3 regions of the Paenibacillus sp. FSL H8-0261 genome follow, and region 3 is predicted to be linked to each of the others. Evidence: riboswitches for the same ligand, from Rfam matches in the RefSeq annotation. Region 3 holds a riboswitch; each other region holds the start of a gene.
The links. A riboswitch is a leader RNA that binds a small molecule or an ion and turns the genes downstream of it on or off. The one in region 3 is predicted to bind cyclic di-GMP.
Positions count from the first base shown of each region.

Region 1: it holds a riboswitch for cyclic di-GMP, as region 3 does, so the genes downstream of both, MHI27_RS03190 (transglutaminase family protein) here and MHI27_RS01875 (anti-repressor SinI family protein) in region 3, are expected to answer to the same signal.
Region 2: it holds a riboswitch for cyclic di-GMP, as region 3 does, so the genes downstream of both, MHI27_RS02420 (choice-of-anchor A family protein) here and MHI27_RS01875 (anti-repressor SinI family protein) in region 3, are expected to answer to the same signal.

Region 1 is NZ_CP150297.1:717,236-719,504, forward strand. It holds gene MHI27_RS03180 (GtrA family protein) at 1-50, shown strand, start outside; gene MHI27_RS03185 (class D sortase) at 84-734, shown strand; cyclic di-GMP riboswitch class I at 859-939, shown strand; cyclic di-GMP riboswitch class I at 1,048-1,128, shown strand; gene MHI27_RS03190 (transglutaminase family protein) at 1,142-1,951, shown strand.
Region 2 is NZ_CP150297.1:546,214-548,482, forward strand. It holds gene MHI27_RS02415 (hypothetical protein) at 1-122, opposite strand, end outside; cyclic di-GMP riboswitch class I at 615-705, shown strand; gene MHI27_RS02420 (choice-of-anchor A family protein) at 816-2,269, shown strand, end outside.
Region 3 is NZ_CP150297.1:420,964-423,232, reverse strand. It holds gene MHI27_RS01885 (TasA family protein) at 1-553, shown strand, start outside; gene MHI27_RS01880 (helix-turn-helix domain-containing protein) at 713-1,042, shown strand; gene MHI27_RS01875 (anti-repressor SinI family protein) at 1,245-1,400, opposite strand; cyclic di-GMP riboswitch class I at 1,428-1,512, opposite strand; gene MHI27_RS01870 (2-oxoglutarate dehydrogenase E1 component) at 1,984-2,269, shown strand, end outside.

The DNA.
Region 1 (2,269 bases), 300 kb from region 3:
TTGTGACGGTGATCATTAACTTCTTCGGAAGTCGTAAATGGGTATTCTAAAGTTCAGTAGAACAATCTACGGAGGTGAAAATCATGCGTAAATTCTCGTATGTGCTCATACTGGCGGGGATCCTTATCATGCTCTATCCAAAAGCTAACGAATGGTATAACGACTGGCAGCAGGATAAGCTATTAGAATCGGCTGAACTGAGCACCAGTGAAAGTACTCCACCACCTGATCTGAAGAGCAGATATGCCGAGGTCACTCAGCTACTAGCGGAGGAATCAGCTCTAGATGCACAAGCACAGCCGCAAGAAACAGAAAAGCCGGAACCAGAAATTGAAGTGGGTGGCAAAGTTATCGCATTAATTGAGATCGATAAGATCGATCTGAAGCTGCCTGTATTAGAAGGGGCTACTAAAGCGAATATGAAGCATGCCGCGGCCCATATGAAAGAAACAACTCCAATAGGAGAAATAGGGAACGCCGCAATAGCTGCACATAGAGCTAGAACTACGGGCAGATTGTTTAACAGGCTGAATGAGGTTGTGATTGGGGATACGATTACGGTAAAGACTAGCGATCAGACTTATAATTACGAGGTTTATGATATTTCTGTTGTACTTCCTAGTGATGTGTCTGTTCTAGACGGGAATAACAAAGATAAAATTCTTACTCTAATTACGTGTGACCCACTAGTAGATCCTACACATCGTTTGATTGTTCATGCCAAGCTTTCCTAATCGTTGACGAGAAATAACAAGAGAATTCAAATACAGAGAAATAACTATAAAATAATAGTAAATCTAGCAATTTTGTTCTTGTTTACGAGGATAAATATGGTAGTATAAGACTATAAAAGCTAAACACGATAAACGGCAAACCTATCGAAAGGTAGGGACGCAAAGCTAAAGGGCCTTCCCGTAAGGATGGCAGCCAGTTACCGAATGAAGAGGCTTTTTTTGTTTTTATAAAATATATAAGAATCTTAGATTCATATTTCTACTTGGACTGATTCTGTTAATTTGTCTAGTGAAATTAGAACAGATAGAGCTTATACGATAACGGCAAACCTATCGAAAGGTAGGGACGCAAAGCTAAAGGGCCTTCCCGAAAGGATGGCAGCCAGCTACCGAAAGGGGTTTTATCCGTGAAAAAGGTTTATTTTATGATGGTGGCGCTGTTCGTACTGATTACTGCGGTTCCGGTAAGCACAGCTCAAGCCGCAAGTGTAGATGCAAGCTGGTTGATTACATCGAAAGTGGCTCAAGGTGTTATTGGAATTAACTATGATATTCCGAAAGATAAAAGAATCAAACTCATGATCACTAAAGACAACAGCAGCTATACATATAACTTATATGCTTCTGGACAAGCTGAGGACTTCCCTTTACAACAAGGTAATGGTACTTATAAGGTTTCTGTTCTTGAGAACACAACCGGCAATAAATACAAAGCGTTATATTCCGAAGTAGTAGACGTAACCATGAGTGACTCGAATTCCGTATATTTGGGCTCCGTACAGAATGTGAAATGGAGTTCTTCTGATAAAGCGATCCTTAAGGCAAAAGAGCTTATAAAAGGCAAAACTACAGATGAAGAGAAAGTTAAGGCAATCTATAACTATGTAGTTGCTAATGTACAATACGATTATTCTCTTGCTAATAACGTAACAACAGATTACATTCCGAACATTAACAACACTTTGAATACTAAAAAAGGAATCTGCTATGACTATGCTTCTCTTTTTGCCGCAATGCTGCGTAGTGTAGATGTGCCTGCTAAATTGGTGATGGGGAATACTAGCTACGTTACGCAATACCATGCATGGAATGAAGTGTTGATGGATGGGAAATGGGTTACTATTGATACAACGGTAGATGCATCGTCAGCGAAGAGTAAGAAGAATACGGATTTTATTAAGGCTTCAAGTAAGTATACTGCAGCAAAATACTATTAATTTGCATCGATAAATTCATAACTCTATTAAATAAACAACCAGCTTAATTATTAAGCTAGTTGTTTATTTTTCTATTAGGGGTTGCTTTTCTATGAATAGATAGGTTATTATAGTTAAGCGTTGTTAGACAGCGTACAGGCAATGTTTGAGAGAGTTATATAAACGGCTTTCGAAAAATAAAGCTTGCATTACTGAGAACAACATGATATATTATAAGAGTTGCTGCTGAGACATTAAACGGCGCCAACGAGAACTTGATCTTTGAAAACTGAACAACGAGTGAGTAGGAAATCACGAAAGTGAAATCCAAAATTAGAG
Region 2 (2,269 bases), 130 kb from region 3:
GGGGTGGGTGTTCGTAAATGTGCAGATAGAATGGCGGAGTCCCGTTCGAAAGCTGATAAAATCATCGGAAGCAATAAATAAGATTTCACCAGCATGTTGTCCCTGCTTTCAGCTCTATTCATGAATCTCATCACCTCTAATGGGAACGTATATTCGTATTCTACCCCGATATTCCAAAAATAATCAATGGTATTTCTAAACAGCTAGTCCGATGTGATTGAATTCACAACTAAATTAGAAAGAATAAAATATATTAAAATTGTAATAATAAAAAATAATGCTTCAGACTTATATAAAGGGAGAATTAGGATGAATGAGGAAGGAAGTCTCCGCCGTGGAATGGTATTTGGTTTGATTCTAAGTATTCCATTATGGATATCGATATTAGGTTGGATAAAGTTACTTTAAAATTAAAGGAAAACCTTTGTGTGAAGCGCCTTTAGGCGCTTTTTTTTGTGCTTGCTTACGCGTATGAATATCAAAAGGAATTGATTGACAATTGTGGGGATGGAGCGCTAAACTATTATTAGTTCAAAAGTATTAAAAGTCATAGACGATTATTTAATAGGATGCTTAAAATGCTAGTTCTAATCTGCAAGTCAATACATATATTATCATGATAATAGCAAACCGCCTGAAAGGGTGGGACGCAAAGTCCAGGAGTCTAAAGTGTCTTAAATGCGCTATGACCGTCCGACTGCCATGAGAAGGGAATTCCACTTCTTTTTTGGCGGTCTTTTTTGTTGTTAGGTCCTTTAGAGTTTCTGGTAATTATTCTGATTGAATATAAATCATAGATTTAGGAGGTGTGCTTTTTGAAAAGAAGAATGAAACCGCTGCTAGCACTAATATTAGCGGGGATTTTGACAGTAGGTAGTGGTCTTTCTGGAGGTCATTTGGTAAATGCGGCTGGGGAGGTGCTTCCCTATACTCCTACACCTGTGTTAGGTATTGCAGGGAATTTTAATACTTTTATTTTTGGCGATTTCAAACAATCTAATGATCAGGTTCATGGGCGCCTTGCGGCCAAAGGTAATATTACTTTGCAGAATTACGGCGTATCCAAGGATAATCCAGGTGGAGATGTTCTTATTGCTGGTAATGACATCAGTTTTACTAATGGGACTGTTCATGGAGCATCCGTTTATGGTGGTGTTTTTTCCAGCAACGGTGTAGATCTTAAAGAACCAGCGAGAAAAGGGACTCCTATTGATTTTGATGCTGAAGAGCAATTTCTTATTGGACGTTCTAATGAATTCTCTTCGCTTGCTACAATAGGAACTTTCAAAAAGGAATATGGGAAAATAACGATTGATGCTCCGGAACCATTTAACGTTCTTAATCTTAGTGCTGCCGATTTCGCTGGTGCTAATGGCTTACAGTTTAATATTGCAAATAGCGCCACAGTTATCATTAACGTTAGCGGAAGTTCAGTTAACATTCCAAGCTTTCAAATCTGGGGAGGTAGCCCTAACAAGGTATTATTTAATTTTTATGAAGCTAGCACTGTTGATATTGGAAGTTTAACAATAGAAGGAACTATCCTAGCTCCGCTTGCAAAAGTAACTTATAATTCCGGTGAACTGCATGGGACGCTGATTGCAAAGGGATTTGCTGGTGGGGTGCAGATGCATTGGTATCCATATGGAGGGGAAGAACCACCTCCGACACCAACGCCGACCGTGACACCAACACCGACGCCGACCGTGACACCAACACCGACGCCGACCGTGACACCAACACCGACACCAACCGTGACACCAACACCGACGCCGACCGTGACGCCAACACCGACGCCGACCGTGACACCAACACCGACGCCGACCGTGACACCAACACCGACACCAACCGTGACGCCAACACCAACGCCGACCGTGACGCCAACACCGACGCCGACCGTGACGCCAACACCGACGCCGACCGTGACACCAACACCAACGCCGACCGTGACGCCTACGCCGTGCGTGACACCGACACCGAAGCCAACACACACACCAAAGCCAACACCAACGCCGAAGCCAACACACACACCAAAGCCAACACCGACACCGAAGCCGACACACACACCAAAGCCAACACCGACACCGAAGCCAACGCACACACCAAAGCCAACACACACACCAAAACCAAAACCAACACCAACGCCGATCGTGACGCCAACACCAACGCCGACCGTGACGCCAACACCAACGCCGACCGTGACGCCAACACCAACGCCGACCGTGACGCCAACACCAACGCCGACCGTGACGCCAACACCAACGCCGAC
Region 3 (2,269 bases):
AGGAACCTTCGCTTACTTTAGTGACACTGCACAAAGCACTGCTACATTTGCTGCAGGTACACTCGATTTGAACTCCGACCCTTCAGTTATCGTTGATTTGAAGGATCTGAAGCCAGGCGATACGATCAAAAGAGACTTCAAACTAAAAAATGACGGTACACTTGATATCGGTTCGATCCTCCTCAAAACAGCTACCTCTATTAATGATGTAGGTGGTAACAACGGCGCTAACGATTTGGCAAAATCCATCAAAGTTAAATTCCTGGTGAATAAAGATAAAAGCGGCATCTTACCTGGTAGTGAAGAGAAAGTAGTTTGGGAAACTACCCTAGCCGATTTGAAGACTCAGACACCGGATCTCGTAAAAAATACTGGACTTGATGCAATCTGGGGTACTAGCGAAGCATCTGGAATTAAGGCCGGCACAAATGATAGCTTCACCGTTCAATTCGAATTTGTTGATAACGGCCAAGAGCAAAACTACTTCCAAAAAGATTCATTAACTCTGACTTGGGATTTCGTAGGTAAGCAAACTGCTGGATCCGCTAAATAATCTAATAAGTCTTCCATTCGAAGAGCAGCAGATTCTTATTCCGGAAAGCGGATAAGTAGATGCTGCTCTTCTCTTTACAATAAACTTTGTCGAATTTATCGATATTTGCTATACTAATAACAAAAATTACGGAGGGGCGTCAGCATAGTGGCACAAAATATGGGCCAACGTATCCAGCATCTCCGCCTAGAAAAGGGGTTATCCCTATCTGAGCTTGCGGACAGAGCGGATGTTGCTAAATCGTATCTTAGCAATGTGGAGAGAAACATCCAATCCAATCCTTCAATCCAGTTTATCGAAAAGATCGCCGATGCGCTTCAGGTATCCATCCACGCTTTGCTCTATGGAGAACCTAATGATGCTGAGGAGTCACCTTTAGATTCGGAATGGTTCCGATTGGTGCAGGAAGCTATGGCCTCAGGCATAAGCAAACGCGAATTCAAGGAGTTTCTGGACTACCAGAAATGGCGCCTTGATCAGAAGGATTAATATTCCACCTGACCTGATAAGATCCTCTTCTACTCATACTATCAAACATAAGCGCCTTCGCCCTCCTAACATGGACCGCGAAGGCGTTTTATATTCTAGTAAAATATAAGGACTATTTATCTTGTATACTTTCTTATATACCGAAAAAGGGCCCAGCGAGTTATCGCTGGGCCCTTTTTCAAAATATAACGCACTAAATGTATTACTGCACGGCTTGCACAGTCTTCTCATGAAAGAATCGACGAATTTCATCTGCCTTTATGCCAGCCTTCTTAGCTGCTAATAATAAATGTACCCACTCAACGTCTAGATCAATGACCTGCTGTTCTCTGTTGCTTCCCTGGTTGGACTTGTCCAAAAAATCTCCTCCTAAGATTTTACGTCCCCAGGCAATCCGGCTGTCATAGTATTTCTACCTTAGACCCGCGACTTTGTGCCCCTGCCTTTCGGCAGGTTTACCTTTTACTGGACCCTTTACACGAAAGGATCTACTTTGAAATATATGAAAATCGCTAACTGCAATAACATTATACTATACTAAAGTGGAAAAGTGTGTCGATTTCTGATTAGTTTTTCCATTAAAAAACAAAAAATAGAAGCTCTTTTGTGCGATATCTTGTCCTTTTAACACGATACTCGTCCTATTCATAAAATTAATTAAGCCGATAGAATGATACTTCCTTCCCTATTAGTTAAAAATAAGGATATTAGAATCATTTTAGTGGGCCTTAGGAATGGGTAATGAGAAGAAACAGCGTTCTTTTCATTAGAACAAGCTAACCCATACCATTTTGCGAACGTATTGGACGAAAGAATGAATTGATTACACGTGTGGAAAGTAGCACAATAAGATGAGAAATGAAACCGCAATCATCACAGCTCCAGTAAGCGTTGACACAAAATGTCACGTATGGAGTTCATCCGTTAAGGAGGATGTATTCATGGCAGCCAAAGAGCCCTATAACGAATCCATTTGGAGTAAGTATTACGGACCCAATTTAGGCTACATTCAAGAAAGATATGAACAGTTTGTGAAAGATCCTTCCACCGTAGAGAATAATTATCGCGAGCTTTTTACAAATTCGGGTCCCCCACCCCTAACACCGGATAGCGAACCGGCTCCACAGCCTCGCATTTCGGGAGACACCGAATGGCTTAGAAAGGCAGTAAGAGCTTCCAAGCTAATCGCTAATATTCGTATATATGGCCATATGGCCGCTGATATTG